Regions from separate parts of the Peribacillus sp. NPDC055009 genome, predicted to be linked through region 1. Evidence: riboswitches for the same ligand, from Rfam matches in the RefSeq annotation. Region 1 holds a riboswitch; each other region holds the start of a gene.

Region 1 (10,416 bases):
CATCCCTAAATAGTGCAATTCAGTGTGGATGATTCCCTTCCGTGGTGAATGGAGCATATACATTTTTTCATCCCTCCTTTCCAAAAGAATAGGCAAGCCTGTTATAGGCGGTAATCGAACCAATGAAATGTTATGTTTATATGAGATTTTCACTTTAAAAATTGGATGCGCCAGGTTCGAAGGCTTCTGAATCTCTTTCTTCTATCACCATGCGCAGTCCACTCTTAGGTCTGAGTGTAAGGGATGGAAGGGGGGTTACTTCATGATGATCATGTGCAAGCTTTATCCTATACCGCTTTGCAATGCAGGCCAGGACAAACACCGCTTCCATCATCGCAAAATGATTGCCGATACAAACCCGCGGCCCTCCGCCAAACGGAAAGTAAGCGAACGCAGGCAGGCTTTTCATGAAGTTATTTTCAAATCTTTCAGGAATAAATGATTCCGGTTGATCAAAATACTCTGGATCATGCTGCATCACATAAGAACTTATTAGAATCATATCGCCTTTTTTAAAGCGATATCCTCCTATTATGACATCCTCCGTCACATCACGGGATAGGATATACAGTGGCGGGTACAGGCGAAGTGTTTCATGAATGATATTTTGAGTGTATGGTAATTTCATGAAGTCTTCAGGCTTGGGTGTCCGGTGACCGATTATGCTATTCACTTCACTGAAAAGCTTGGCTTGAATTTCTGGATGCTTCGAAATTGCGTACAGTGCCCAGGAAAGAGCATTTGCTGTCGTTTCATGACCGGCAAGGAAAATAGTCATCAATTCATCACGGACCTGATGGCTTGTCATACCCAATCCGTCGTCGGCATCACGTGCGTCCATCAGGATCCCAAGCATGTCTTCATGTTTTACTGTGTCGTTCTTCCGTTTTTCAATAATGCCGTAAATCACTTTATCAAGTCTTTGTATCGCCTTTTTATATTCACGGTTGATTTTGGTAGGTACCCATAATGGCATACGGAAAATCTTTCTCATCCTTTTGACTGTAATTCTCAAAGCGGTTTCCAGCGGTTTTCCAACAATTTCATACCCATCCTTGAATTCCATGCTGAACATCGTCTTGCTGATTATCCCGAGAGTGATGTCCATCATATCCTTCGTTATGATCCGTTCTTCATCATGTTGCCAAGTTGATATATAATCCATTGTGGTATCAATCATATCCTTGGCGTATTGGCTAATATGATTCTTTTTGAAAGAGGGTTGGATAAGCCTTCTCTGTCGCATATGAAAGTCTTTTTCGCTTGTAAGCAGACCTTCACCGATAAGCGGTTTTAAAACATTGAAGTCCTTGGATTTGATGAAGGATTTTTGTTTTGTTACGAGTATTTGTTTTATTAAATCAGGATTTAAAACGTGATAAACATTTTGGAATGGGCCCAAACGGAATTTAGCGACTTCTCCATATTCCTTGGCCAATCGGGTCAGAAAACCAATGGGATCTGCTTGAAACTCCTTTGTATGTCCGGAAATCACCCTTCCTTTTGGAACCTTTGGAGAAGTGCGGAAGACATCATCAGCGTGGCTCAATGTGGTTTTTCCCCTTTCTTTAAAATAATTACATGTAATCATTCTATGAGGATCAGTTAAATTGGTTTGGACAAGTCTTTAAAGAAAGGGCGGATAATTCTATGGAAGTAATAAGGTTATATAAGAAGCCATAAAAAAACTCTGGCTGAATAGAGCCAGAGTTTTTCATGGAAGCTTTAGATTTGATGATGTGGGATTTACCTTCTTTCTTCATCGTCCCTATGTTGTAAGCAATCATTTTTTTCTTTAATGGGCCCGCCAAATTCTGCATTGATTTCCTTTACCACTTGATCTAAGAATTCATCTGATATTATTGGATTATTAGTTTTTTTATGCATGTACAATCCTTTCTGGATATCGTTGTTTGGATAAATAATGAAGTATACGTTATCAACATAACCTCACTTTTAATAAATTATTCTTTCTTTGTCCAACATTTTCACTTGCATTTACATTTCACGGAAGCATTTATAAAAGACTGTTATATCTAGTTTAGTGATGATGGTATGTGGAAATAGCCCAATCACCTCTAGGTAATTGGGCGTGGGTTATATACTTGATTAAGGGAACAGCTGCCTTAAATATGTTATTAGCTGATCACGAAGTTCAGGTCGTTTCATTGCGAAATCTATTGAAGCCTGAAGGAAGCCGAATTTATCGCCGACGTCATATCGATTTCCTTCGATGATATACGAATATAATGGTTCCTTTTCTAACAAAAGGTCTAAAGCTTCGGTAAGCTGGATCTCCCCCTTCCGGTCGGGCTGTACGGTTTCAAGGATTTCAAAAATCTCAGGTGATAAAATATATCGGCCAATAATCGCCTGTGTTGATGGTGCATCTTCCACTTTTGGCTTTTCCACTAAGTTTCTTACCAGAAATAAATCCTCATATCGTTCTTGGAAATTTACGATCCCATACTTGGAGACATCGGCAGGTGACACTTCCTTACATCCGATAATGCTCGCTTGAACCTTGTTATACCGTTCCATCAACTGCTTCAAAGCTGGAACCTGGCTATCCACGATATCATCCCCTAACAGGACGGCAAAAGGTTCGTTTCCGATAAAAGTTTTGGCACATAATACTGCATGCCCAAGACCTAAAGGTTCCTTTTGTCTTACATAGTGGATATCCACCATGTTGGAAATGTTCTCCACGATCTTAAGCAGCTCATTTTGACCTTTCATTTGCAGAAGCATTTCCAGTTCAATGGATTTATCGAAATGATCTTCAATGGCACGTTTGTTTTTACCCGTAACGATGATAATATCTGTAATCCCTGATTGAACCGCTTCCTCGATAATATATTGAATGGTCGGCTTATCGACAATCGGCAGCATTTCCTTTGGTTGAGCTTTCGTAGCAGGTAAAAATCGTGTTCCTAAACCGGCTGCTGGAATCACCGCTTTCTTTATCATAGCCCAGCCCCTTTTTAAGGTTCTTTTATATGCTTTTAGTTCTACCCTTCATTTTATGTAGCCATTGGTTGACCTATATCAAAATAGGTTAAAATAAATTCCTGAAAAAGAATAGATTTACCTTTGAAGCAAATATTATGGATATATGAATTTGGTCAAGAGGTGTAAATGTTGCCAATTGAAAAACAAGAGAGAACACAAATCCTTTTTGCCTTACTCGTCATTGTTTTATATCTTTCTCCTTTATTCATCCTTGGAGAAAATGCGCATATTCGCGTACATGATAATTTGGACTCCAACATTGCCTGGTATAAAGTCCTTTCAGAAAGCGGTGAGTTATTCGGTGCGATAGACGCCAAAATTCCCCAGATCATGAATGGTCTGCCCCGAAATGCCTTTGGCAGTGAGTTCAGTATTATCGTGTGGCTTTACGCACTTTTTCCGACAATGGTTGCATATGCAATAAGCCAGGCATTAACAAGATTTATTGCATTCTTTGGTATGTATATCTTATTAAAGAAACATTTGGTTACAGGGAGCCAATCAGGTTGGATCAGGGTTGGAACATCCTTGGCCTTTGCCCTTACCCCATTTTGGCCGTCGGGAATGCTCAGTACACTTGGGATGCCGCTTGCACTTTGGGCTTTTTTGAATATTCGCAGCAAGGATCATTCGTGGAAGAATTATTTGGTCCTTACACTTTTGCCGCTTTATTCAAGCATCGTGCTTGGTTTTTTCTTTTTCCTTGTTGCAATGGGCTTTCTTTGGTTAACGGATGTGATCAGGAGAAAAGGGTGGAATATAACGTTTCTTCTTTCGATCGTGTATATGACCTTCATTTTTGGTTTGGTGGAGTATCGTTTGGTGTCTTCATTCATTTTTGATTCGGAGCCAAATAGCAGAGATGAATATTTTCACGCAAGGCTGCCGCTTGATTGGGTCATCAAGCTCACTTTCAAAAATTTCGTTCTTGGACACACGCATGTCATGACTGTACATGCGCTTATCATCCTGCCGATTACAGTCTTTGCCCTTTATATCATTCTGACCAAAAAACTGTGGCGACAGGAAAAGGTATATGTATTTTTATTCGGCTTGAACTTTATACTCTCAGCATGGTACGCATTCTGGTTTTATAAAGGCTGGGTTCCTTTGACGGAAAGGTTTCACACCCTGGATACCTTTAATTTTGCCAGATTTCACTTTTTAAGGCCGATGGTGATTTATTTGGGCTTTGCCCTCGCGATAAAAATCATTTGGGAACACAGCGATTATGCTAAGAAAACCCTTTCCATTTTCATCGCCGTCCAAATTATGATCTTAATGGGCTTCAATGAAGAAATCACTTACAATAAAAAACCATCTTTTAAAGAGTTCTATTCAGAAAGCCTTTTCCAGGAAATAAAAGATCATATCGACCTTCCACAGGAAGAGTATCGTGTTGCTAGCATTGGGCTGCATCCTGCAATCGCACAATTTAATGGATTTTACACGCTCGATAGCTATAACAATTTCTATCCGCTTTCTTACAAACATCAATTTCGTCAAATAATTGAAAACGAATTGGCTAAGAATAAAAACATCAGAATCTACTTTGATGAATGGGGAGGACGTTGTTACCTATTTACCGATGAGCTTGGGAAGCATTATATGTTCAAGAAAGGCTCGAAGAAAGAGCTGGAAAATTTGGATCTTAATATGGATGCCTTTAAAGGATTAGGTGGCAAATATATATTTTCTGCCATCCCAATCAACAACGCGAAGGAGAACGGATTGGTGCTAGATAGGGTTTTCACAAAGAAAGGCAGCAAATGGAAAATTCATTTATACAGAGTCATGTGAAAAGGGGGGAATAGAATGAATTCACCGATAGTAACGATTGTTGTACCTTGTTATAACGAAGAAAGCGTTTTGCAGGATACCATTTCCCAGCTTTGTGGATTGATGAGGGGATTAGTCGAAGAAAACGTTGTTTCTGGTCAAAGTAAAGTCCTGCTGGTTGATGATGGAAGCAAAGATCAAACTTGGAAAATCATTTATAAGGAAACGATCAATAATGAATTGGTTCGCGGGCTAAAGCTTTCCCGGAATGCAGGACATCAAAATGCACTCCTGGCAGGATTGTTTACAGCCAAGGAAGCCTCGGATTGTGTGATTTCCATTGATGCAGATTTACAGGATGATATTCAAGTCATCCCTGAATTCATTCGGAAATTCAAGGAAGGATGTGAAATCGTATATGGTGTCCGCCAGAAAAGGGACCTTGATTCATTTTTTAAACGGACATCTGCAACTGGTTTTTATAAATTGATGAACAAGATGGGGGTTAACCTTGTCTATAATCATGCCGATTTCAGGCTGATGAGCAGAAGGGCGATCGCGGAGTTGGAACGATTTGATGAAACGAATCTCTTTTTAAGGGGGATTGTCCCGCTCATTGGGTTTAAGACGGACTCTGTTTATTATGACCGAAAAGAAAGATTGGCTGGGGAAACGAAATATCCATTTAAGAAGATGGTTGCTTTTGCGCTTGATGGCATTACTTCCTTTTCAGTTACACCGATCCGGCTTGTATTATGGCTAGGATGTCTTTCCTTTTTCATTAGCTTACTCTTTGGGTCTTACTTTTTATGGTTAAAGTTTTATGGTCAGACCGAAACTGGTTGGACCTCATTAATCACCTCCATATGGTTGATCGGCGGACTGCAGTTGATTGCTGTCGGCTTGATTGGGGAATATATCGGAAAAATCTATAATGAATCCAAACGCCGGCCTAAATATATTGTTGATCTTGATTTATTTAATCCGCTCGATTTAAAAAAACGGGAGCAACTAGACAATGAACGGAACAGTATTGAGAAACTATCTAAAACACACTAACTCCTTTATCCGCTTTTTATTGGTTGGAATAGTCAATACAGCGGTTGGACTTTCCATCATGCTTTTTCTTATGAATGTTCTTGAATTATCATACTGGGTCTCCACCTTTTTCGGCAATGGAACGGGAGCTGTAACGAGTTTTCTTTTGAACAGGACTTTTACCTTTAAAAGTGATATAGAATGGCGGCGAGGAGTTGCCCGTTTCTTATGCGTCATCCTGATTTGTTATTCCGCCGCTTATTCTATAGGCCAAGCCATTGCGGAATCACTGGAAGGATCCGTCCATTTATCCATACAACAAAATTTGGCTGTTCTCATAGGAACAATCTTTTATACCGTGCTTAACTATATTGGCCAGAAATACTTTGTCTTTAAAAAAAGCAATTTGAGACCAATTCAAGAAGGAAGGAACTAATTAGGTGAATCAGTGGAATAGTGCCCCTATTGGACGGGAATAAAAGCGGAATTTGATATTTAATGCAAGTTTACCCTTTTAATGACGATCCGAGCTGGGGCAGATCTGGTTAATTCATCGCATTCTTCATGAAGGTGATTTTTTTCCTTTTCGGACCACCTTATGTTCATTGGCCCCTGGATTTTGACCTTTACTTACCTCCTTTCCTACCTTCGAATCATGTCATTGCATGACTTATGTTATATAAGCCAAGAACAAAACCTCACTTACAAAGAATTATTTATTTTTGAGCAAAATTTTCATTTACATTTCCATTTCACGGGAGTATGATAATCAACAGTTTCATATTTCTAAATCGCTTAAACCTTATGGTGCGGGGGACCCGTTATTGGGATTGTTTACAATCCAAGGGGTGAATCCTTTTTAAAAAGGTAGGGCTACTCTTAGGTCCGAATCCGACAGCTAACCTCGTAAGCGTTATATGAGAAGGAAGGTGGAGCTTGTTAGACAAAAAAATTGATGTCTACAGGTCTATTTAGCTATGACTTGTAGGCATTTTTGTGTTTCGTCTAGTTTTTTGCTACAGCTGGGTAACATAAACTTATAAATTAACTATGGTGGTGAAATCTTGATGTTATCTTCTATAAAGAGGTTCTTGATTGGGAGACCTTTAAAGTCAAATGCACTTGGTGAACAAAAGCTTAACAAAACAAAGGCTTTGGCGATATTATCTTCTGATGCTTTGTCTTCGGTTGCATATGGACCGGAGCAAATATTAATCGTCCTGATCACGGTCGGTGCTGCAGCATTTTGGTATTCCATCCCAATCGCGATCGGAGTATTGATCCTGTTAACTGCTTTGATTTTGTCCTACAGACAAATCATTTTCGCTTATCCGCATGGCGGGGGGGCATATGTAGTTTCAAAAAACAATTTAGGTGTCAATCCAGGGTTGATAGCCGGAGGATCCTTGTTGGTCGATTATATATTAACTGTAGCTGTAAGTGTTTCTGCAGGTACGGATGCAATCACGTCCGCTTTTCCCGGCCTGCATTCATATAATGTGGTCATAGCCATCATTTTTGTGATACTACTTACAATCCTGAACCTTCGGGGGGTTACGGAGTCGGCCTCTGTTTTGGCCTATCCGGTTTACCTATTCGTTTTAGCATTGTTCATCTTGATTGGTGTTGGAATTTACAAGATTTTGACGGGAGGAGTTTCACCGGAATTGCACGCATCAATCGGGACTCCGGTAGCGGGTATCAGTTTATTCATACTGCTAAGAGCATTTGCATCAGGAAGCTCCGCATTGACAGGAGTCGAAGCGATTTCCAATGCAATCCCGAACTTTAAAGATCCAGCCCCGAATAATGCTGCGAAAACTTTAATAGCGATGGGTTCCTTGCTAGCTGTATTATTTTCGGGAATCGTATTCTTAGCCTATTATTTAAGCATTGTTCCGAGCGCAGAGGTAACGGTCGTCTCCCAGATTGCTGAAGAGATCTTTGGACGGAATTTCATGTATTTCTTCATTCAAGGTACGACTGCCTTGATCTTGATACTTGCGGCCAATACTGGCTATTCGGCTTTCCCTCTGCTTGCGGTAAATCTGGCGAAGGATAAATTCATACCAAGGGCGTTTACGATTAGAGGGGACCGATTAGGGTATTCCAATGGAATCATCATACTGGGACTTGCATCCATCATCTTGATAGTCGCATTTGAAGGACATACAGAAAATCTCATTCCGCTTTATGCGGTAGGGGTATTCATTCCATTTACGTTGTCCCAGACTGGCATGATTGTTAAATGGGTTCGCGAAAAGCCAAAAGGCTGGATGATGAAATTAACCATTAATTCAATTGGTGCCATAATTAGCTTTATCGTCACGATGATATTCTTTTTAACCAAATTTACTCAGGTTTGGCCTGTGTTGATTTTTTTACCTATCATCATTTTAATTTTTCATCGAATTAAAAAGCATTATGAAGCAGTTGGTGACCAACTAAGGATTACAACATGCGAGCCGATCTTACCAATTGAAGGGAATATCATTATCGTACCTGTGGCAGGTATAACTCATGTGGTTGAGAACTCTTTAAATTATGCAAAATCTCTATCTGCTCATCAGGTCATTGCCGTTTATGTCGCTTTTGAAAGAGAAGACGAAAAGAAATTCGAAGAAAAGTGGGAAAAATGGCAGCCAGATGTCAGACTCGTTACACTGAATTCTTATTATAGAAGTATCATTCAGCCACTAACTAAATTTGTGGACACAGTTGAACATAAGGCTAGTGAATCCAATTATAAAGTAACGGTGATCATCCCCCAATTCATTCCGAAGAAGGGCTGGCACAATATACTTCATAACCAATCAAGTTTACTGATCCGCGCCTACTTACTTTATAAAAGGAATGTGGTTGTTACGACTGTGCCATATCATTTGAAGAAATAAGTTCCATATCTATAACTGGAAGCAAACCTGCATAAGGTTTGCTTTTTTTATAATCTTATAAAAAAAGACAGCAGTACAGCTGTCTTTTCTCCAACTAAACGCTCCCGATTTATTAGCATCGGAAGCTTTCTTTGTGTTGAACACTATTTTTGCAAAAACACTTCATAAAATTACCAAGGGTCAATTCAAATAAAGCGAACATATTAAAAAGAAGACAAAATGAAATTTATTAGCTTTGAACTTACATATGGGGGTTGAATATGGATATATTATTAGCTCTCTTGCCGGCACTATTCTGGGGAAGCATCGTTTTATTTAATGTGAAACTCGGGGGTGGGCCATATAGTCAAACATTGGGTACAACCATTGGCGCATTGATTTTTTCAATAGGTGTTTATATTTTTGCCGATATTAAGTTGTCATTTCTCGTGTTTGGAGTCGGGGTTGTCTCTGGATTGTTTTGGGCCGTTGGACAAGCTAATCAGCTTAAGAGCATTGATTTAATGGGAGTATCCAAAACAATGCCGATATCTACTGGAATGCAGCTCATTTCAACGACTTTATTCGGGGTCATTGTTTTTAACGAATGGTCTACAATGAAAGCAATCATTTTAGGCGTCTTGGCATTAGTCTTCATTATTATAGGAATTGTCTTGACCTCCTTGGAGGATAAAGAATCAAAAGAGGGCAAATCGGGAAACTTGAAGAAAGGAATTGTTATTCTCCTCATCTCGACATTCGGTTATTTGGTTTATGTGGTCGTGGCCCGTCTTTTCGATGTTGATGGATGGTCAGCATTGTTCCCTCAAGCGATAGGGATGGTAATAGGCGGTCTGTTATTGACTTTTAAACATAAACCGTTTAATAAATATACGATTCGCAATATCATTCCGGGATTGATATGGGCTGCAGGGAATATGTTTTTATTCATATCCCAGCCCCGTGTGGGAGTGGCCACTAGTTTTTCCCTTTCGCAAATGGGCATTGTCATCTCAACTCTCGGCGGGATCATCATTTTACGTGAAAAGAAAACGAAACGCCAACTAATTGGAATCATAATCGGAATTATCTTGATCATCATTGCTGGGATTATGCTCGGGATGGCAAAAAGTTAATTGGAGGGTGATTAAATGTATACAGATTTAGAAGGTAAGGTCGTTGTTATAACCGGTTCATCCACTGGTTTAGGGAAAGCGATGGCCATTCGCTTTGCCAAGGAAAAGGCAAAGGTCGTGGTTAATTATCGCACTAAATCAGAGGAAGCGGATAGTGTAATGGAGGAAATCAAAACAAATGGCGGGGAAGCAATTGCAGTAAAAGGCGATGTCACCGTTGAAGAAGATGTGATTAATCTTGTTCAATCAGCGATAAAGAATTTCGGGAAACTCGATATATTCATCAATAATGCAGGAATTGAAAATCCGGTTCCGTCTCACGAGATGCCGTTAAGCGACTGGAATAGGGTAATCAATACCAACTTAACGGGAAATTTCTTGGGCTGTCGTGAAGCTATCAAGTATTTTGTCGAGAACGACATTAAAGGGAATGTTATAAACATGTCCAGTGTACATGAGATGATTCCCTGGCCTTTATTCGTTCATTATGCTGCAAGCAAGGGCGGGGTGAAGCTGCTTACGGAGACACTGGCACTTGAATATGCACCAAAGGGAATCCGTGTGAACAGCATTGGTCC
Region 2 (10,416 bases), on a different contig from region 1:
ACGAAAAAGCTGACGAGCATCGGACTGAAGGTATCAAAACCCTTTGTGTTGGCATCTCCGTAAACATATTTCTCCTCAATTGAAGGAGTGTTTTTTTCATTCCCTTGCAAGCCTTGCATCATTTGCATTTGAACGGCTTTTGCCCGGGTCGGTTCGTCGTTCAAAAGTGTGAGTTTCATTTTCCCATTTTCAACATCCAGCCAGCCATCCGTATTCTTTTCAATCATCTTTTCCTGTGAGAATTCCTCAGCAGCCGACACTTGAAAATCCGCTTTTTTCAATGCTTTAACGATCGTTTCATCACTGCCTGTAACAACGATTTTCAAATCACTTGCCTCTGTATCGAAAATAAAATACATGAGCGTTAAAATGAGCAATGGAGCCAGGAAAAATAAAGCGAGCGTCCTTCGATCCCGGCGCATCTGCTGGGTAATGCGAGTAACAAGAGAGGCAATTCTCATTTTAAGCCGCCTCCAATCCTTAAAAAAACATCATCAAGCGTTTCCGCGGCAAATTGAGTTTTTAAAGCTGCAGGGGTTCCTGCCGCGATGATTTCACCTTCACGCAGCATCGCCAGTTTATCGCATCGTTCCGCTTCATCCATCACATGCGTCGTGATGATGATCGTCTTATCATCTTCATTTCTTAAACGCTCAAGTTCCTCCCAAATCGATTGTTTCAGCAAAGGGTCTATTCCTACTGTCGGTTCATCCAAAATGAGAATCTCCGGATTTTGGATGAGTGCAACCGCCAGTGACAGACGGCGTTTCATTCCCCCGGAATAATGCGCAACCCGAACGTTCAAATCATTCGTCAGCTGTACGATTTCAGCTGCATATTGAATCCGTTTCCTTCGTTCCTTTTTCGAAAAACGGTATAGTTTCGCAAAAAATTCGAGGTTTTCAGCTGCCGTCAGTTCTGTATATAAAGCATCGGACTGTGCCATATAGCCGACATCCATTAACAGTGCTTCATTTGGCACTTCATGATCCAGAACCGTGACTTTACCCGCATCGGGCTTAATCAATCCGACAATCATTTTAATCAAGGTCGTCTTTCCGCATCCGGATGGACCTAACAAGCCAAAAATTCCGCCTTTTTCAATATTCAGGCTCAATGGCTGAATGACCTTCTTCTGCTGAAAACCCTTAGCAATTCCATCAATGGAAATCGCCTTTTTCATTGCACACACATCCTCCCTCTTTAATTAACACGGTGTTGAGTGTATCATCATTTTAAGGTAGCATTCGGTCTAATACAATCAACACATTTGGAAAAATGTTTAGTGAAGGAGACATTCCATGGCATCGATTCATGAGGATATGGTACAAAAGACGAAAAAGCAGATACAACATCATTTTATTGCACTTGTTGAAGCAGAGGGGTTCTCACATGTATCCGTGAAGAAAATCGCAGAGCGCGCCAACATTAATCGGGGCACATTCTATTTGCATTACACAGATAAATATGAATTGATGGATCACTTACAACAGGAATTGTTACATGAACTTCAAACACGCATTACTGCCATTTTGCCGAAAGAGGCTTTTTTGGCTCTTCATCAACAGCAACTTTACCCGCCTTTCATAGAGATTTTTCAATTCATCAGTGAACATGCTCACGCATTAAGGGCCATTCTAGGTGATCAGGGCGACCCTTCTTTTGCGAAAAAAATAAAACGGGTTTTCGGTGAAGTACTGTTGGAGCGTTTGATCAGCCTGCATCCAGCAGCTAAAGATGAAGCATTCCGCATGTATATGCACGCCTTCCTGACATCGGCGATTTTAGGAGTGATACAGGAGTGGCTAGAGAACTGTGAAAAACAAACGGCGGAAGAAATGGCGAAAATCCATTTTCATATCTTGAACTTCATCAGCCAATTGCGCACATTCATCCAATGAACGATTCATCAAAGGCATGTTCCATCAACATGCCTTTAAATCGGATTACATCTTTTCCTTCGCTTCTACATCACTAACGGAATAATACCTGCTCTTGGAGGTCTTCATACTAAGCATCGACAACCATATGGATAAAGCTAACATGGTCAGGGAACCTGAAATCACCACAAACCGAATCGAAATGAAATGGGCAGAAACACCAACGATTGCGGTAGTAATGATGATCAATAAAGCTTCTAACAAGCCAAAAACACTTCCGACCCTGCCCATGATTTCCACCGGAATATTATTTTGATAAAAGGTTTGAAAGCCAGTGTTGGCAAAAGCCAATGAAAAGGCAATGATGAAAAATCCGATGGCGGCCAGTGAAAAGGAATTCGAAAAGGCAAAGATCATATAACCTATCGAGACAAATAAAGATCCAAGACCGATCATGTGCGAGATTTTCACTTTACTGATGAATACGGCATTGACTATGGCACCAGCAATGATGCCTGCCCCGGCGACGCTTACAAGGAATCCGTAATCGCTGTCCGTTAAAAGGAGCACGGCCTTAGCAAACGCAGCTTCTTGGGAATCGATGGCCGTTTCCATCACCACCATGCAGCTGAATAAGAAATAAATGAGCATGATATAGGAAGATTTCCGGCTGAAGTCCAGGACGATGCCCCAATCTTTTTTCATGATGGTCCAAGACAGGTAATGACTGGATTGTTCAAGGGGGTGATCCTTTTCAAGATTAGGCATCAATAGAGTGATGATTCCGGATAACAATAAGGCAGCCGCGTTAATATAAATCGCTAAAACGGGCGTACCGATCAAGAAAAGGATACCCGCTAGCGCCGGTCCAATCAAAAAAGCTCCAGAATCCATTAAGCTTCGTAATGAATTAAATCGTTTCCTCTGTTCAATGGGTATTAATTTTGTTATATATGACCTAGATGTTGTTCCGAACATGGCCCCTGCCATATTGATCACGAAGACAAGGGAATAAATGACCCAAATAGAAGAAGTCAATGGCAGCAAGGCTATGAATACCGTGCGAAATAGGTCAAGTGCCGCCATTAGATTCCGCTTATTTATCCGGTCGATCACGCTCCCTGCCCACACATTCGTAAAAATGGCAGCCATCGGTTTAACGATATAAAGTCCAGCTACCGCCAAGGCTGAACCAGTCATATCCAGAACGATTAAATTAAGGGCAATGAAATAAACCCAAGAACCAAAGTTGGAGATACCTATTCCGCACAAAAGAATGGAAGGGTATTTCCAGGATACTAATGCATTTCTTAATGTCATCGCTTCTCCCCCTTTGATCGTACAATATAAAACCCCGTCCCCAAGCAATCCGTCTCGGGACGGATACATCCCCAACAATCCTCGGCTGTTCTCGGAAAGTGGTATTTCATTTTACTTTTCTTTACGTCCACATTAAGCATTACTAAATTTTAACATTATCGGTTCAAAACTGTATATAACGCAAAAAAACTCATTATAATAAATGAGTTTCAAAGCAAAACAAGATATGGATTTTTCGCTCAGCGTTCCGGATAGAACACAGGGAATAAATAATTGAATACCGCTAATGAATGTTGGATGCAGTTGATTTACCTTAGGGAAAACAATTTTAAGAACGGATTCTTTTTCTTATCCGTTATCCTTAACTCATCCATGATGATTTGATCCTCATGATCGGCTATCCATTTCCTTAGTGCATCTTTATCCTGGCATTGTGTTAAATATGTCTGGCCACCCTTGCCTGTAGCATTAATAACATATCTATTGAACGTCTTCTCCATAATTGCCCGCCTTTTTAATAAAATGTCTTGAATCTTTAAATACAAATGCAATGCTTTTTTCTTTATCATTTACAAAAGAAACATAAAATATATGTTAGAGAATTTTGATTGGCATTGCATGTTCTGCTTGAAATTATTGAATAAAGTACATCGATGCCGGTTATCATAATTGGATTAATCGAACCTATCATAATGTGCTAACTAATATTTGTCAATACGTTTTCTAAATGTAAATAAAACGTAAATTTTCAGTTTTGTTAAAGAAATATTTTTTTACGATTTAGGGGTTTACAACTGCTAAATGATGGGAGTAGAATACGTTTATCAATTTAAAGCATTTCGGCCAAAACTCATGGAAATTGAGTACGGAGGACCCAATCATTTGGGGTTAATTCTGCCTTGCAGAAGGGATGAGATCAGCTCTTTCGCCATCCTACCCGTCAGCTAACTTCGTCGGCTAAAGCGAAGGAGGTCATAAGACCGCCTATTTCGGGAGCTTTTTTTGCACGCTTTTTGTGGCAATACAGCTATTCGATGTTTTCGCAGGTCTTTTTATTATGCCTTTAAAAAGATTCGAAAAGCAGATTGATGATTAAAAGTCATACAGTAGGGATGATCATTTGAGAATGACAAAATTGGATCCGCCAAAAATACTTGTACTTGGCTTTGCCATCCTGATACTTATCGGGGCCTATTTATTGACCCTGCCGATTTCCACAGAAAATGGCCATGGTCTTTCTTTTCTGGATGCTTTATTCACCTCGACTTCCGCTACATGTGTAACAGGACTGGTCGTTGTGGATACGGGATCGACCTTCACCACTTTTGGTGAGTTGGTCATCTTAACACTGATTCAGGTAGGCGGCTTAGGGTTCATGACATTTGCGACATTTTTCTTTTTATTATTAGGCAAAAAGATTTCTTTAAAAGGCAGGTTAGTTCTGCAGGAGTCGTTAAATAATCTATCCATGGCGGGTGTAGTCAGATTAGTGAAACGGCTTTTAATTTTCACGGCCATCATTGAAGGCATGGGTGCACTTATTTTATCGATTCGCTTTTCTTTTGACATGCCAATCGTTAAAGCGGTCTATTACGGGGTTTTTCATTCCATATCGAATTTCAATAATGCCGGCTTCGATTTAATGGGGGAATTCAGGAGTTTGACCCCATATGTATCGGATCCATTCGTAACCCTTACCGTCGCCTTCCTCATCACGTTTGGAGGTATAGGTTTTATCGTAATGAATGAACTATATGAATATCGGAATACGCATCGTTTATCAGTACATACGAAGATCGTTCTGGCGACTAGCTTAACCCTTACGATTGCCGGAGCAATTTTAATCTTTCTATTCGAGTTCGGCAATGCCAAGACATTGCAGCCTTTATCTCTCATGGGTAAAACGCTGTCATCATTATTTCAATCGGTATCACCACGGACTGCAGGCTCCAACACGCTGAATATCCCTGATTTAACTCAGCCTACATTACTGCTCATCATTTTTCTGATGTTCGTTGGGGCATCACCCGGATCGACTGGCGGCGGGATTAAAACGACGACATTGGCGACGATTGCCGGAACGGTTTGGTCACAGATCAAAGGTAAGGGTGATGTGGTCTTGTTCCGCCACCGCATCGTGAGTGAAACTATTTTTAAAGCATTATCCGTCACATTCATTGGTGTATTCGTGGTTTCCATCATCTCCATTCTGCTGACCATCACTGAAAGCGGACCTGACTTTTTGATGATTTTGTTCGAAGCCACTTCAGCTTTCGCCACCGTGGGACTTTCAATGGGTTTGACCCCGGAATTATCACCGGTCGGCCGGATTCTCATCATTTTCACGATGTTTGCAGGACGTGTTGGTCCTTTGACTTTGGCCTTTGCTATCGCCATGAGGCGCAAGCCAGATCCATTCCGACGTCCAAAAGGGAAAATCATGATTGGTTAATAATGAATGAAGGAGCGTAAAAGATGGGAAAACGACAATACGCCGTGATAGGTTTAGGCAGATTTGGAACCAGTGTGGCCCATAGATTATATACGGCAGGCCAAGAGGTTTTGGGTATTGATGTGAACGAGGAAAGAGTCGAGAATGCGGAACTGAACGTTACCCATGCAGTCATGGCGGATACGACCGAAGAAGAGACATTGAAAGCAATCGGAATCCGTAATTTCGATTGTGTCATCGTAGCCATCGGAAATGACATGCAATCGAGCATTTTAACTACCTTGCTTTTAAAAGAGCTTGGGATCAAAAAGGTCATTGCCAAAGCACTTAATAAAAATCACGGTCAGGTGCTCACAAAAGTAGGTGCCGACTGGGTCATCTATCCTGAGAGGGATATGGGGGAACGGGTCGCGAATCAGCTTCTTTCCCCTAACATGCTGAACTATATAGAGCTCTCCAAAGAATACAATATCGAGGAAATCATCCTCCCCATGAGCATGAAGGGAAAAAGCCTCAGGGAGCTTGATTTACGGGCAAAATATAATATCAGCGTCATTGCCATCGTGAGTAATGGGGAAATTATCATAGCACCCTCACCGGATCAGGATATCCTTGAAAAAGATATGCTTTTAGTGGTTGGCAATAAAGAAGATCTAGCCTTCTTCGCCAATATTGAATAACTGGCAGGTGCCAGCTCTTTCTTTATTGAGCCCGATTCTTATTTTTGAATGCAAGCATTATACATACGAGAAGATCGCCATATGGAGGTCTTCTCGATGAAATTAATAACGAGTATTCCCATGCCCTGGATATGTATGTATTATTTTATCGTACTGATCGCTTGGGCAAGAGTGGACTTTATCGTCACTTTATCAAAAGGCAGTTGAAGCTTAACGGCAGTCATGGCTATTTCCGGCCGAAGTCCAGAAAGGGTTGTTTGAATTCCAATCAAATGTAAGGATTCAATCAATTGTGACAGCTGGTGGGCGGAAGCACTATCAATTGCATGAACGCCCGAGAGGTCAATGAATAGCCTGGTGACATTTTTTTCAGCGCACTTTTGTAAGGTGTTTTCAAGCAAGGACATGCCCCTCGCCGTATCAATATCGCCTATCAGGGGAAGTAACGCCGTATTATCTTTAAGCGAAATGATGGGAGTGCTCAATTCATCGATCGTTGCCTGTTGGGCTTTCATGATTTTATTGGCATACCTATGATTCGCTTCCGTAAACTTCTCCATCACTTCGCTGAACACCTTCACCACTATCCGATACCAGGAATTTATTTCCGCCTGCGTATAGTTTTCTCCTTGCAATCCCACAAACCGGTCAATATAATCCAGGTATTGCTCTTGCGTTCGAGAAAACTCCCTCAATATAAAATAGATGGGTGTGTTTAAATGCTGCTCATCCTGACCGATATCTTCAATCCACTCACCAAGCTGCTCAAAGAATTCCCTCTCCTCTGTATCAAAGACCTGAAAGAAACGTAAATGGAATTCATTATTTTGCTGCTTAAGTTTTTTAATCACATTGGGATCGGGTGAGCTGTAAACCCCCGCCTTATCGTTTTTATTCAATGTTGCGTACCATTCCTCAGTCAATTGTGCTGCCACACCCAATAAAAAGGAATATAATTCTTTATTTCTGTGCATAAACTCCTCCTAGTTTTTTATAAAAAGCAGTTGAATCTTACCCTGAAATCAGCATTGTCAGGGTATTGAAAAATTATCAGCAAAGTAAGCATCGAAGAAAACCTCTTCCATACTTAAAAATTCTTATGATCTAAAAACCCAATGGCCCCTCTTTCCATATACCTTCCCAGCTGTTTTTGAAACCATACAACCACTGTTTTCCAAAAAAAAATTCAGTAAAACCTTCATCTACTATTCTGGTTTATCTATTGTTATAGTTTACCATTTTAAAATATTGTTAACAAATTATCCCTTTTCTTATAACAAAAAAAGGACCTGATTCCAGATCCTCCTTTTAACCCCCATTTTGACTTTATAATTACTTTTTCATAAATAAGGCCGTCCATAAACCTTGAACCCCAAAGGTTTGATCCGATTTTTCCATTTTCCTCATCTTCCGTATTTCCACCACTTCAAAATCCTTGAAGATCTTTCTGAGTTTTTCTTCCGTAAAACCTAATCCGCCTTTAAGGCTTCTTTGCCTATATACTTCCCAATCTGAAATATCGGCACCACCCAATATGCCGCCCTCGACAAAACAGGTAATCGAATACAATCCCTTAGGCCTTAACGCCTTTTTCACCGTGTCCAAATAATTGATCCTTCTATGTGGAGCAATATGGTGAAAACAACCTGAATCAAAGACGAAGTCATATTGCCCTTCCTCAATGTCCAAATCAAATATATTCCTTTGAATGAAGTTCACATGGACATTTTTATCTGACGCTCGTTCTTTTCCCCATTCAAGGGCTTCCTTCGAAAGGTCCACCGCATCAACGGTAAAGCCCTTTTGAGCAAGGTAAATGGCATTCCTTCCAGGTCCGCATCCAAGCTCAAGAACCTTTCCCGGCCGGATTAACCCACAATCAAAATACGTAACCAAATTTTCATCAGGGAGATTTCCGAAAAAGGGTACCCCCTTTGAGCGGTCTTCATAAAAACCATTCCAGAATCCAGTTGGCTCACGCAATAACGAGTCGAGCATATTCAATAGATCTTCATGGGTTGTTATCGTCTCGGACAAAACCATCACCTCTTCCCATTGTATTCCACCATTTAATTATACTGATTTCGGCCAGTGCCTATGTAACAGCTTCATCAAAAATGCGTGACAAAGGACGTTCAAACACTATTGGACACTGTTGTTTATATGATGGTCACTGAATTTAAAGGTATCAAAGATGTGTTCAAAATATGTTCTTATAGTATGATACATTCTCACTTAATAACCCGATTATCGGCTCATTATCCATGTTAGAAAGGACATGGGTTTTATATAAGCATGTCAAATATTATTCAGTAAATCAGGTTTAGCTTCCAAACAACAAAACTCAGCTCTATGATGTATCCAGATGTCTTAGAATCCGACTCCCAATCCATTCTGAAACATCTCTCCGCTTGTCACATCCGTTTACTGATGATTATCTTTCTATACATTCCATTCAGCATGATCGGTCGATCTTCTTCAATTTTCATATTCTTAACATGCCTACTGAACAAGTCTTCAAACCTCAAGCCAATATCCGTTCCTAAAAATCGAATGATGGGCCTCAGAAGCTTTTTGGGTAGTGAAAGCACTTCATCTTTAGAAATAAACTTATCGAATAGTATTATTTTCCCCTCGCCTTTTACAACCCTGATCATTTCCCGAAGGCATTCATTGGCATCAGGTACGACCGAAAGAACCAAACTTCCAACTATATAGTCAAACGATTCATTATCGAATTCCATATGCTGTGCATCCATCTCGAGGAAATTGATCGATGCATCATCAAATTTCCCCTTCGCTTTTTTTAGCATATCGGCTGATAGGTCTATCGCCGTTATCTCAAGGTCAAGGTTCTTGATCAGCTCCAAATCGGCCCCCGTACCTACGCCCACAAACAGAACCTTTGCATTTTCATGAAAATGCATCTCTTCAAACATTCTTTTCCTGGCATCTAAAAAGAGATGAGAGTTGAAGATTTTGTCATAAATTGGCGACCAAAATTTATAAATCACTTTATTCCACGAATTATTCAACATCCCCACCCCCTTACATACTACTTCCATGAAGCATGATAAATCCCTTCCAAGCGGATATTATATGTGGCAAATTAGTACAATTAATTAAAAAGTATGAGATGCGGTGATTCACGAAAACGGGCAGGTTTCCTCTATAAACCCTCCAAACCCGCATAATCCATAGTAACCAAACTACCTTGACTGTCATAGTAATATATTATAAGATATACCAAAGGAGGTGAGGATTTGGTTCAACGACAATTATCCTCTGACTTGCTTCGCGGACATGTAGATACGATGATTCTGAAACTCCTGCAAAGTGGCGATAAATATGGTTATGAAATAAGCAAATTGATATATACGAATTCCAATGAACAATATGAAATTAAGGAAGCGACGATGTATTCCAGCCTAAAACGTCTGGAAAAGGATGGATGCATCATCGCTTATTGGGGAGATGCCACTCAAGGCGGAAGAAGGAAATATTACAAAATCACCCCGATCGGGGAAGACACATATACCCAAAATAAAAATGACTGGGAGCAGGCCAAGCGATTACTTGAGTGCCTTCTCTAAGAAAGGAAGATGAAAGGTGATTGAAAAACTGAATGCACATGTTCATAGCATTTTTGCCCCGTACAAAAGTGCAAAAACAGCAAAGGAATTGGAAGAAGAACTGCTGCAAAACTTACTGGAAAAATACAATGACCACAGAAGGAATGGTGCCAGCGAGCAGGAAGCGTATAAACTGACTGTGGATTCGATTGGGGAGGTATCAGAGCTCATGGAATCACTCAATCTACAATACAATGTGCTTGAGCAGGCGATAAACATGGACTATTCCAGGCAACGCTTATTGGATTCCGACTTCCGCTCGGTTTCGGTGCATGATGGGAAGTTTAATTTCTGCGATTTAAGCCGTTCTGACTTCAGCCATTCCGACCTGACGAACAGCACATTTAAAAGCAGTAACTTAGATCATTGCATCTTTGAAAACGCCAATTTAACTGGCACCTTATTTAAAAGTGCAAATTTAAAAGGCGTAACTTTCAAGAACAGCATTTATA
Region 3 (10,416 bases), on a different contig from region 1:
GGATACACGTAAAAATATGGAAGCTTTAAAGGCAATCCAGGAGGAATTTTCAAAAGCTAGTCCAAGCCCGATCATCTTGGAAAGTCTTTTGTTATTTTTGGAAAAAAATGAAAAAAGGAGTCCCTTGTCTTCAAAGCTTATCTTGATGATGAAGGATTATTTGACAAGTATATGAATGCTTTACCGAAAGGGGCGTATAGCCTCTTTTTTTCATTTGATCTTAATGAGTTTCAAAAGCGGGGGTTTAGGAAAAGGTAAAATTGATGGGAAGAAGACAATTCTTTCAATAATATGGGGGCAAAAATCATGCGATGGAAAAAGGGAATGCTGATTTATAATGAAAATGCCGGTAATGATAAACTCGAAAGGAATCTTGAGGGTTGTCTTCCGATAATAGCTCCACATATTGATGAATTTCTCATTCTGCAAACGAGGGAAAAGGGCGATGCATGCCGTTTTTGCTTGGAATATGGTGAAGACATGGATGTAGTTTTCGTATTAGGAGGAGATGGAACGGTGCATGAGTGTGTAAATGGCCTTTCGCCGCTTCCGAGGCGGCCCCTGTTTGGGGTTTTACCTGGAGGGACTTGCAATGACTTCTCCAGAACATTAAAGATTCCTCAAAATGTTCGTCAAGCTGCGGAAGCATTAGTGAATGGCAAAGTTCGTTCAATTGATATTGGGCAGGCCAACAACGATTATTTTTCTAATTTTTGGGGAGTAGGGCTTATTTCAGATGCATCAAGCAATATTGATGAGCAGGAAAAAAGCAGGTTTGGTAAGATAGGATATTTATTAAGTGCTATAAGGATAATTGGCGAGAATGCTCCCTTTTCCTATAAGCTAAAATATGATGGGAATGTTATCGAAGGGGAAGCGGTTATGATTTTGGTTTTGAATGGTTGTTTTATCGGCACCAATTTATTGCCCTTTCCCATGATTAGTCCAGATGATGGACTCTTCGGCGTTGCCATCTTGGAAAATGCAAGCCTTGGTGCATTTTTAGAAATAATAGCGATGAAGCGTTCATGGACACAAAATATGATCTCTGACTCTGGGGTGACTTATTTAAATGCCGATACCCTGACCATTGAAACCAAGAGGCCACTTGATGTGGATATGGATGGAGAGAACTATAGACGAACTCCTGCACGCATTAAAGTCCTTGCCCGACATTTGTCAGTATTAACTCCAAATTAGTATGGTGGGATTAAATATGAATGGGAATGATTATGTGTTTTTTTTGTATATTCATTCCTTATTTCTGCAATTGTTTCCAAAATAAGATAAAATATATGAAGATATATCAATTTTTGCAGGAGGACCACATATGGTGTACCAGGTCAGATTGTTAAAGGGCATTTTAGAGCCTCATCGGAGTCGTTATCAGCTTCAAAATGCAGAGGCAGTCACAAAGCTTGGATTGAAATTACTATTTTTATATTTTCTTAGTCTTATAGTATTCGCCATCGGGGGATATTTTGGCATTGGTTCAGAATCATTCTCCAAAGAAATCACGAAAATGAGTGCCGATGAATTCGAAGCAGCAAAGCTGCTGATTTTGAGCGGCAACATAATAACAGGCATAATCGACCCTTCCATATACATATTTTTATCAGCTCTATTCTTTTGGATCGTTACTGATATCCCATATATAAAATTAGTCATCGTTCAAATGATTCTTTTTGTTTTGCAATTAGTGGAAAAAATATTACTGATTCCTCTATTCGTATTAATGGATATAGGCAGCGATGCCAATCCTTTTTCATTGGGGATCATCAGTCAGTATTTTCTCAGAAGTGATTATTTCATTCACTTTTTCAGCGGAATCACCATTTTTCAATTTCTTATTATTGCTCTGCAATATTTTTATTTAAAGGAGTTTTCAGAACGAAATAGTAATTTGGTCCTTTTAATGATTGTTCTATTCTATCTGGCCACATGGTTTGTTAAAGCCTTTTTAGCATACATCCAAGTAGGCGTATTTGTATAAGGCGGGTGAAATGAATGAGCGGGAAATGGAAAATTATAGCGGTCTCCATTGCGTCGATAGTCTTAATAACCGTTAACTTATACCTTATTGAAAAAAAAGAAAGCAAAGTGGAACGAACTGTTTTCGTTGAAAACTGGACTAAGGTAAAAAAAGATACAATTATGGATACTATTCAAACAAATGGGGTAATTAAACCTGTAGAAGAGTATGATATCTATTTTGACACCAAGAAAAATGATTTTAAGAAATTCCTTGTTAAAGAAGGCGATGAGATTACGGCTGGCTCCTCGTTGTTTGAGTATACGACGACCGAACTTGATGCTCTTAAAGCGAACTTGGAAGCGGAGAAAACGGCAGTTGAGGGAGAAATTGCAGGTATTGAGGAATACATAGGGAAGTTGAGGTCCTATCAAGGGACCATCACCAGCAATCCTGAAAAAGCAGCCATTGATGAATCGGTGGAAAAAAACTTGAAAATTGATATAACAACAAGTTCCTCAGATCTTATTAAAAGTAACATTGAGCAAGAAATGTACAAGCAGGAACTGGAAAAAAACAGCTTGAATGAAAAAGTGAAAATGCTTGAAGCTAAAATAACTTCAATTGAGGAGCAGTCCAGTGCGATCGTGTCAACGAGTGAGGCTGATGGTGTAGTTAAAAATATCAATAAAAACCTGAATAATCCCATTATATCCATCGTTTCAACAAATATGGCAATTGAAGGGGATTTCTCTGAAGAGGAAATGAAAAAGGCTGAAGTGGGCATGACTATAAAAGCAGGTTCCTCTGATTCAAAAAAGGCATTGAAAGGGACGATAGGTCGCATCCATTCCTATCCCGCTGAAGAGCCGTCATTAAAAAAGGATAACAGATTTCCATTTCAGGCACTAATCGAACCGGAAGGTGAAGAAACGGAAGCTTTGTTGGTGGGATCCAAAGTGAATCTTACTGTAATAACCAATGAGAAAGCCGGTGTACCCTCCATTCCTATAGAAGCCATAAAAAACCATAAACAGCCTTATATTTACAAATTGACTAAAAATGGCTATGTGGATAAACATTACATTACAAAAGGGCTTAAGGCTGAAGGGAAGCAAGAAATCATAAACGGCCCGTCGGTAGGTGACGTCATTCTAATGGAGCCGCATGTGTCGAAGAACCATTCTTATTTCATTACCCCAATCCAATTTGGAAAAGTGAAGGCAGCAACTTATAAAAAATTCACCTCTAGGGAAAAAGTAAGATATCTGTTACTTGGCGTATTGGAAAAATAACCGCTTCTTTCATCAAGAGAGGTGATGTCAAATTAGTGATTAATTATATATCAATATAACTTATATGATTAAAAATCGGGAAGAGTAATTATAGATACAATAGTCTCTAATGCAGAATATTCAGACATATTTAAAGATTTTTTCTAGAACTAATGCGAATAAATATTTACAGATTATCATTTTTAGTATAATATTTTATTATAAGTTAACTCGCTTAATCTTATTCCAAGAACGGGGGACCCATTTTTGTGGATTTTATCCGCTAGGGGTGAATTCAGAAATGAAAGGGCATTTGTGTTTCCAATTCCTAACCCGACAGCTAACCTCGTCAGCGTCTTTAAGGGAACATGTGTGAATATTCACGCCAATAAGAAATTGACACATGAAGTGTCTTTTTTTTCGGCGTAAAGACAGAGTTTTTCAAAAAAAGAAAAATTACTTTCTTTTTATTAGTATCTTGTTTCCCTTACCGAGACAAAATGTTTTTGCATCAAAGACTTTATGGAAGGTGAGGAAAGTAAATGAAGAAATTCAAATTAAGTTTAGCTAGCCAAATTTTCATTGGTTTAATTCTAGGGATTATCGTTGGTGCCATTTTTTATGGTAATGAGTCGGCCCAAAGCTTTTTACAGCCATTCGGGGACATTTTCCTACGAATGATTAAAATGATCGTAGTGCCGATCATCGTATCCAGCCTTATCGTTGCAGTTGCCGGTGTAGGTGACTTGAAAGCGGTAGGAAAACTAGGTGCTAAATCATTATCATACTTTGTTGTCGTAACTATGATAGCGATTGCTGTTGGTTTAATTTCAGCGAATATCATCCAGCCTGGTGCTGGTGTGAATATGAATAACCTGGAACAAACTGATATCTCCACATATGTTGATACAGCAGAAACTAAGCAGCATGAATCGTTCGTAGATACACTTGTACACATCGTGCCATCCAATCCAGTTAAAGCCATGGTAGAAGGCGATATGCTAGCGATCATTTTCTTCTCCGTGTTGTTTGGACTAAGTATTGCGGCCATCGGTGAAAAGGGTAAACCAGTATTCCGTTTCTTCCAAGGTGTAGCTGAAGGAATGTTCTACCTAACTAACATGGTCATGAAATTCGCTCCTATCGGTGTATTTGCACTAATCGGTGTGACTATCTCCAAGTTCGGTTTGGAATCTTTAATTCCGTTAGGAAAGTTAGCGCTTTCTGTTTACGGAACAATGATCTTCTTTGTAATTGTCATTCTGGGTCTTATTGCAAAATTTGTAGGATTCAATATCTTTACTTTGATTAAACTTCTAAAAGAAGAATTGATTCTTGCTTTCTCTACTGCAAGTTCTGAAGCGGTTCTTCCGAAAATCATGGAAAAAATGGAGAAAGCGGGATGTCCGAAACATATTGCTACATTTGTTATTCCGACTGGATACTCCTTTAACCTTGATGGTTCTACATTATACCAAGCGTTAGCAGCTATCTTCATCGCTCAAATGTACGGAATCGATTTAAGCATGTATGAGCAAATTACGCTGATGCTAGTGTTAATGATCACATCCAAGGGGATTGCTGGTGTACCAGGTGTATCTTTCGTAGTTCTTTTAGCGACATTGGGAACTGTCGGTATTCCTATTGAAGGTCTAGCATTCATTGCCGGTATCGACCGTATTCTTGATATGGGACGTACAGTAGTAAATGTTATCGGTAATTCACTTGCGGCAATCGTTATCTCTAAATGGGAAGGTCAATTCAACCCTCCTTCCAAAAAAGAACTAGAACAAGTTTCTTAATACAAAAAATCCAGAGTGAAATGTCACTCTGGATTTTTTTGAATTAAAAAGCGCTTCCTTACTTTTGGACGATCCAGAAGCGGCAATCGGAAGAGAAAGTGATGACATCATCGTTTTCATGGAATAATTCACTTCGATAAAAGCTTTCGATGACTTTGAACCGTGCTTCTTCCAGGCACTCAAGTACTTCAAGTTTAGTTGGGATATGGAGGTAAGTATCTTCTTGAAGCGTCTTTCCGGATGTGAGAATATCCCCGAATTCATAAAGCCTCTCATCTTGTTTACCAACACACCAAATCATTTCCTCTTGCTCCCAGAAGTTCAGGTAATTTTCGTTTTTATCACGGTCATGTGTTGTGAAAATGAAGAGCCCTTCAGGTTTTAAAATACGGTTGATTTCTTTTAAAGCCAATGTGCGTTTTTTTCGCTGGGGAATTTGCATTAAACCATTAAAAGCGAAGATTGATTTATCGAATGATGAGTCGTTGAAAGGGAGGTCGGTTGCATCGCCAAGGATAAAGGGTATGTCCAGGTTATATTCATGCGCTATTTTTTCGGCTTCATAAAGCATGGCAGGAGTCAGGTCGATTCCCGTTAGATTTTGAAATCCTTTTTTATATAGTGCGAAGGTGGTCCTTCCTGTACCGCAACCGATATCAAGGATTGCATCTTCCCGATTTAAATATTTTTCGAATGCATATTTCTCTGATTGCCACAGACCTATTTTTTTAGTTGCATCAGCATAGACGGAAACGGCTCCATGAAAAGAATTAATGATAAAACCTTTTTCAATTTTATCCATGATTTAATCCTCCAATCCTTCATTCTTACTATAATATGGATACTTTGAGCTAGTCGAGTGTGTCCCTTAACATTTGGGTTAATATGGAGTACATGTTTCGCGTTATTCACATGGTGCTGATGATGATTTATATTGGGGGTTATATAACTTACGTGAAAACCCAAAAGTTTGGTAAAATAATATTATTGATTAAGAGCTCGGAGGGGGTCAGGTTATGAAGAATGATAGCAATGATATCTTATATATGTATATGCAGGCTTCTGAACGGTTTGTCCTTTTTAATGGACTCAATTTTCGTGAATTCGTCTATTCGCTGCCATATACGTTGGATTCCATCTTATTATTGAAACATGAATTCAATGGCGGGGAATACAATTTGAATGTCCTGCTAGAGAGTGCTTCATCTGAAGATATTGCGAAGCTCGTTAAAGAAAATGTCCGGGCATATGGAGATTTCTGTTGGATCGATTTTGAAGAAAGAGAAGGGTTGGATGAATTGGATGGAAGGGAAATAGCGGAACTATTATATTTAGGGCATGCAAAAACTCATCTGGATCCTCCATTTTTCCGTAAATTGAATAATCAATTTGTGTACCTTGCCCAGGATGATGGCTGGTTCAATAAAATTTATTTTCGTTCTCTTTCGACATATTATATGATGTTAGGAAGCCTGATTCCGCTAAAGCTGGAGCTTTTAAAAGTAGAGAGGACTTGGCTTGGAATCAGAAAGAAAAGAGAGCTGACGGCGATTCCGGCAGAAATCATTTCTTCCTTGGCTCATATCCTGGCAGAGGGGCTCGTTTTTTCCTTTCGGCATGTTAAGTATACAAGAACAAAGATTGAGATACCGGCATGGGTCGTAGGGGATTATTTAAACATGGATGAAATGCATGATGACTTTTCAGATAGAGATATTAAGGAGCCAGATGCCTTTATTACCTTCAATCGAAAAGAAAGGGTATGGGAAAGCGTTATTAAAAATACATCATTCTCCTGATTATCCCAACTTCCGAGGTTCGTGGCTTGGATTATTTGACACCCTTGAAATTTTTTAGGTGTAAGACTTACCATCTCATGCATAAAAGATAAGAGAGGGCGACGCACAGGAGTTGCTAGCACAGGTGTTGCCACAGGACGTGGCGGTTTTAACCTGTGTTCCGCCTATATAGTAATCATTGGAAAAGCATCAATGATGGAAGTTTCGCTTTACCCCGCATTAACAGGCTGTAAGGTAAGCGGCGGCAATTGTAATGAAAAAGAAATGTGGTGGGTCAACAGCCTGTAAATGCCTGATTGCGACGCACAGGATGTGCTAGCACAGGTGTTGCCACAGGATGTGGCGGTTTTAACCTGTGTTCTGCCTAATAGTAATCATTGGAAAAGCGCCAATGATGGAAGTTTCGCTTTAACCATTTTAGTGTAAAGTGATACAATGAACATGGTTAAAAGAATATTGGAGGGTAATAACTCATGAAAACTAAACTTGGTTTGCTTTATGGTGGAAAATCTGCGGAGCATGAGGTTTCTATGCAGACGGCTTTAGCGGTCATTAAAGCTCTCGATTTAGCAAAGTTTGATATATATCCGATTTACATAACAAAAGAGGGTTCATGGATTAATGGACCGAAGTTAACAGGACCTGCCGAGAGTGTGGAGGCATTGACATTTTCATCGGATAAATCTAGCTCGCCACTTGCCTTGCAGGCACATTCAACTGATGAAAATAGTGAATCAACTGGGTATGACGTGATTTTCCCATTGCTTCACGGACCGAATGGAGAAGATGGGACCGTGCAAGGGATGCTGGAACTGTTGAACCTTCCGTATGTAGGGAATGGCGTTTTGGCTTCATCAGCAGGAATGGATAAGGTCATCATGAAAAACATATTTGCACAGGCGGGACTTCCTCAAGTCAAATACACTTGGTTCATTCGTTCTGAATGGGAGAAGAATACTGAAAGTGCCATTAAAAAGGTAGCGGATGAATTGGGTTACCCTTGTTTTGTCAAACCTGCCAATTTAGGCTCCAGTGTCGGTATCAGCAAATGTAATGATGCTGATGAACTGGAAAAAGCGGTAGCGGAAGCTTTCCAATTCGATCGGAAAATCATCATTGAAGAAGGGGTCGTTGCTCGTGAACTCGAGTTTGGAATACTTGGTAATGATGAACCGTCTTGTTCGGTGGCAGGCGAAATCATCCCTAAGAAAGATTTTTCCTTCTATGATTATTCAGCAAAATATGTTGACGGTAATTCTGCAATGGTCATTCCAGCGGAGATAACGGAAAGCGAGTATGTGGCTTTATCCGAAATGGCCATTACTGCCTTTAAGTCATTGGATTGCTCTGGATTGGTTCGCGCTGATTTCTTCTTAACGAATGAGGGGCAAATCTATATTAATGAAGTGAATACAATGCCTGGTTTTACTCCTTTCAGCATGTTTCCGTTATTGTGGAAGCACACAGGTGTCGACTATCCAGCTTTAATTGAAAAACTCGTGAAACTTGCCTTGGAACGTCATCAGGAAAAACAACAAATCAAATATACAGTTTGATCATGCAGGTAATGTATCAGTAAACTCCACAATCCATCAAGCATTTATTTGATGGATTCCAATCAGCAGGAACCGGTGCGATTTAAACTGGTTTCTGCTTCGTTTGGTTAATGGAGAGCGATTAACGGTCCGATGAATGTAGGAGGAACAAAATGATAAAGAGAACGTTAAAACAAGTACATGAAATGGCAGAGGGATTGAATGATATCAGTCCATTCCAGTCCGAAGGGATTAATGGGGTCACCATCGATTCAAGAACGGTTAAGGAAGGATGTTTGTTCATTCCGCTTAAGGGTGAGCAGGTTGACGGCCATCAGTATGTCAAGCAAGCTTTAGAGCAAGGAGCTGCGGCTTCTTTTTGGCAAAGGGATGTTCCGAATCCTCCTGATGATTTACCGATAATCATTGTCGAAAATACCGAGAAAGCACTTCAGCAATTGGCGCGTTCTTACCGTCGGCAGTTGAATATAAAAGTCATTGGGATAACAGGCAGCAACGGTAAGACGACTACGAAAGATATGACGGCTGCGCTGCTGGCCACTACCTATAAAGTTCATAAAACAAATGGAAACTTCAATAATCATTTAGGTTTGCCACTAACAGTGCTTTCTATGGCAGAGGATACTGAAGCGGCTGTGTTGGAAATGGGAATGAGCAGCCGCGGTGAAATCGAGTTCTTATCCAAAATGGCAAAGCCTGATGTAGCGATCATTACCAATATCGGTGAATCACACTTATTGGATTTAGGATCACGCGAGGAAATCGCGAATGCGAAGTTGGAAATTGTCGAAGGTTTGGCGAAAGATGGAACGCTGATATATCATGGTGATGAACCATTGCTCCGCAATCGTATCAAAAAGGATTTTCCTGATTTAAACGTAATATCTTTTGGACGTACGGAACAAAATGATTTATATCCGCAGACCATTAGCCAAGGGGCAGACAGTACCACGTTTAAAATCGCAAGCGGTGATAAGGAAACCAATTATGAGATACCCGTTTTAGGCAATCATAATGTTCTTAATGCGTTGGCGGCAATCTTGGTTGCTAAAGAATTCAATGTGGATGATTCAGCGATCCGTAAAGGTCTGTCGACCATTCAATTAACGAATATGAGGATGGAATTGGTCGAGGGCGCGAAAGGGCAGAAAATCATCAATGATGCGTATAATGCCAGCCCAACTTCAGTTAAAGCAGCAGTGGAGTTGGTTGAGGGCTTATCTGGATTCGAGAAAAAGATACTTGTATTGGGAGACATGTTGGAGTTAGGGCCACAGGAAAAAGACTTTCATTTCAAAATTGGTGAATTGATTTCCAGTGAGCGGATCGATAAGATCTTCACATTTGGTCCTTTAGCCGAGTTTATTGCCAAGGGAGCGAGCAAGGCGTTTTCATCGGAGCAGCTTCGTCCTTTTCAAGATAAGCAGAAGCTTATAGAGGAACTAAAATCATCCACACAGAAAAATGACATCATACTTGTTAAAGCTTCTAGGGGCATGAAGCTGGAGGAAGTCGTTCAAGCTCTGCAAAAATAAAAAAACATAGAAAAGGCCGTTTCTTTTTTTTGAAACGGCCCTTTTATCGTGCTTAAAAAAGTGTCCCGGCAATAATGCAGATGTCATCGTTAATGACTGAATGCCTCATCCTTGAGACCAATAGCTCCTGAAGAAGGTCTTGTGTATCGAGATGGACATTTTCGATAAATTCCCTTTCGATATGGTCAGATCGGTCAATGGCGGAAGGTAGGGGCGTTTTAGAGAGTCCATCTGTATAGATGATGAAACGGCTACCTGGTTCATACTGAAAGACTATTTTTTTAATGGGCAATTCGGGAATCAGTACGTTTGGGGTGGCTCCTTCGTTCAAATTGAGAATTTGATTGGTGCATGGGGAATACAAAAAAGCTGAAGGAAGTCCGTAATTCACATATTCGATGAGCCGATCCTTTGTATTCACGTATGCGATGAAGGCAGTAATGCGAGCATGGTTTTTGTTTTCCCGATTAACTCCTTG

Evidence for each region. A riboswitch is a leader RNA that binds a small molecule or an ion and turns the genes downstream of it on or off. The one in region 1 is predicted to bind cyclic di-AMP.
Region 2: linked by a shared signal. The riboswitch ahead of ACWF5P_RS15010 (TrkH family potassium uptake protein) and the one ahead of ACWF5P_RS00125 (APC family permease) in region 1 are both predicted to bind cyclic di-AMP.
Region 3: linked by a shared signal. The riboswitch ahead of ACWF5P_RS26250 (cation:dicarboxylate symporter family transporter) and the one ahead of ACWF5P_RS00125 (APC family permease) in region 1 are both predicted to bind cyclic di-AMP.

What each region holds. Positions count from the first base shown of each region.
Region 1 is NZ_JBSGVZ010000001.1:23,167-33,582, forward strand. It holds gene ACWF5P_RS00100 (cytochrome P450) at 155-1,549, opposite strand; gene galU (UTP--glucose-1-phosphate uridylyltransferase GalU) at 2,110-2,970, opposite strand; gene ACWF5P_RS00110 (DUF6044 family protein) at 3,139-4,812, shown strand; gene ACWF5P_RS00115 (glycosyltransferase) at 4,828-5,850, shown strand; gene ACWF5P_RS00120 (GtrA family protein) at 5,810-6,265, shown strand; cyclic di-AMP (ydaO/yuaA leader) riboswitch at 6,612-6,758, shown strand; gene ACWF5P_RS00125 (APC family permease) at 6,897-8,723, shown strand; gene ACWF5P_RS00130 (RhaT/GlcU family sugar-proton symporter) at 8,984-9,838, shown strand; gene ACWF5P_RS00135 (SDR family oxidoreductase) at 9,854-10,416, shown strand, end outside.
Region 2 is NZ_JBSGVZ010000009.1:44,696-55,111, reverse strand. It holds gene ACWF5P_RS15035 (ABC transporter permease) at 1-461, opposite strand, end outside; gene ACWF5P_RS15030 (ABC transporter ATP-binding protein) at 458-1,183, opposite strand; gene ACWF5P_RS15025 (TetR/AcrR family transcriptional regulator C-terminal domain-containing protein) at 1,302-1,901, shown strand; gene ACWF5P_RS15020 (MFS transporter) at 1,947-3,200, opposite strand; gene ACWF5P_RS15015 (hypothetical protein) at 3,509-3,700, opposite strand; cyclic di-AMP (ydaO/yuaA leader) riboswitch at 4,032-4,174, shown strand; gene ACWF5P_RS15010 (TrkH family potassium uptake protein) at 4,327-5,652, shown strand; gene ACWF5P_RS15005 (NAD-binding protein) at 5,676-6,332, shown strand; gene ACWF5P_RS15000 (STAS domain-containing protein) at 6,473-7,306, opposite strand; gene ACWF5P_RS14995 (methyltransferase domain-containing protein) at 7,665-8,369, opposite strand; gene ACWF5P_RS14990 (class I SAM-dependent methyltransferase) at 8,747-9,367, opposite strand; gene ACWF5P_RS14985 (helix-turn-helix transcriptional regulator) at 9,647-9,925, shown strand; gene ACWF5P_RS14980 (pentapeptide repeat-containing protein) at 9,942-10,416, shown strand, end outside.
Region 3 is NZ_JBSGVZ010000032.1:19,888-30,303, reverse strand. It holds gene ACWF5P_RS26270 (TetR family transcriptional regulator) at 1-175, shown strand, start outside; gene ACWF5P_RS26265 (YegS/Rv2252/BmrU family lipid kinase) at 307-1,200, shown strand; gene ACWF5P_RS26260 (hypothetical protein) at 1,331-1,993, shown strand; gene ACWF5P_RS26255 (efflux RND transporter periplasmic adaptor subunit) at 2,008-3,267, shown strand; cyclic di-AMP (ydaO/yuaA leader) riboswitch at 3,469-3,616, shown strand; gene ACWF5P_RS26250 (cation:dicarboxylate symporter family transporter) at 3,789-5,048, shown strand; gene ACWF5P_RS26245 (methyltransferase domain-containing protein) at 5,107-5,850, opposite strand; gene ACWF5P_RS26240 (hypothetical protein) at 6,065-6,847, shown strand; gene ACWF5P_RS26235 (D-alanine--D-alanine ligase) at 7,321-8,403, shown strand; gene ACWF5P_RS26230 (UDP-N-acetylmuramoyl-tripeptide--D-alanyl-D-alanine ligase) at 8,556-9,938, shown strand; gene ACWF5P_RS26225 (SpoIIE family protein phosphatase) at 9,991-10,416, opposite strand, start outside.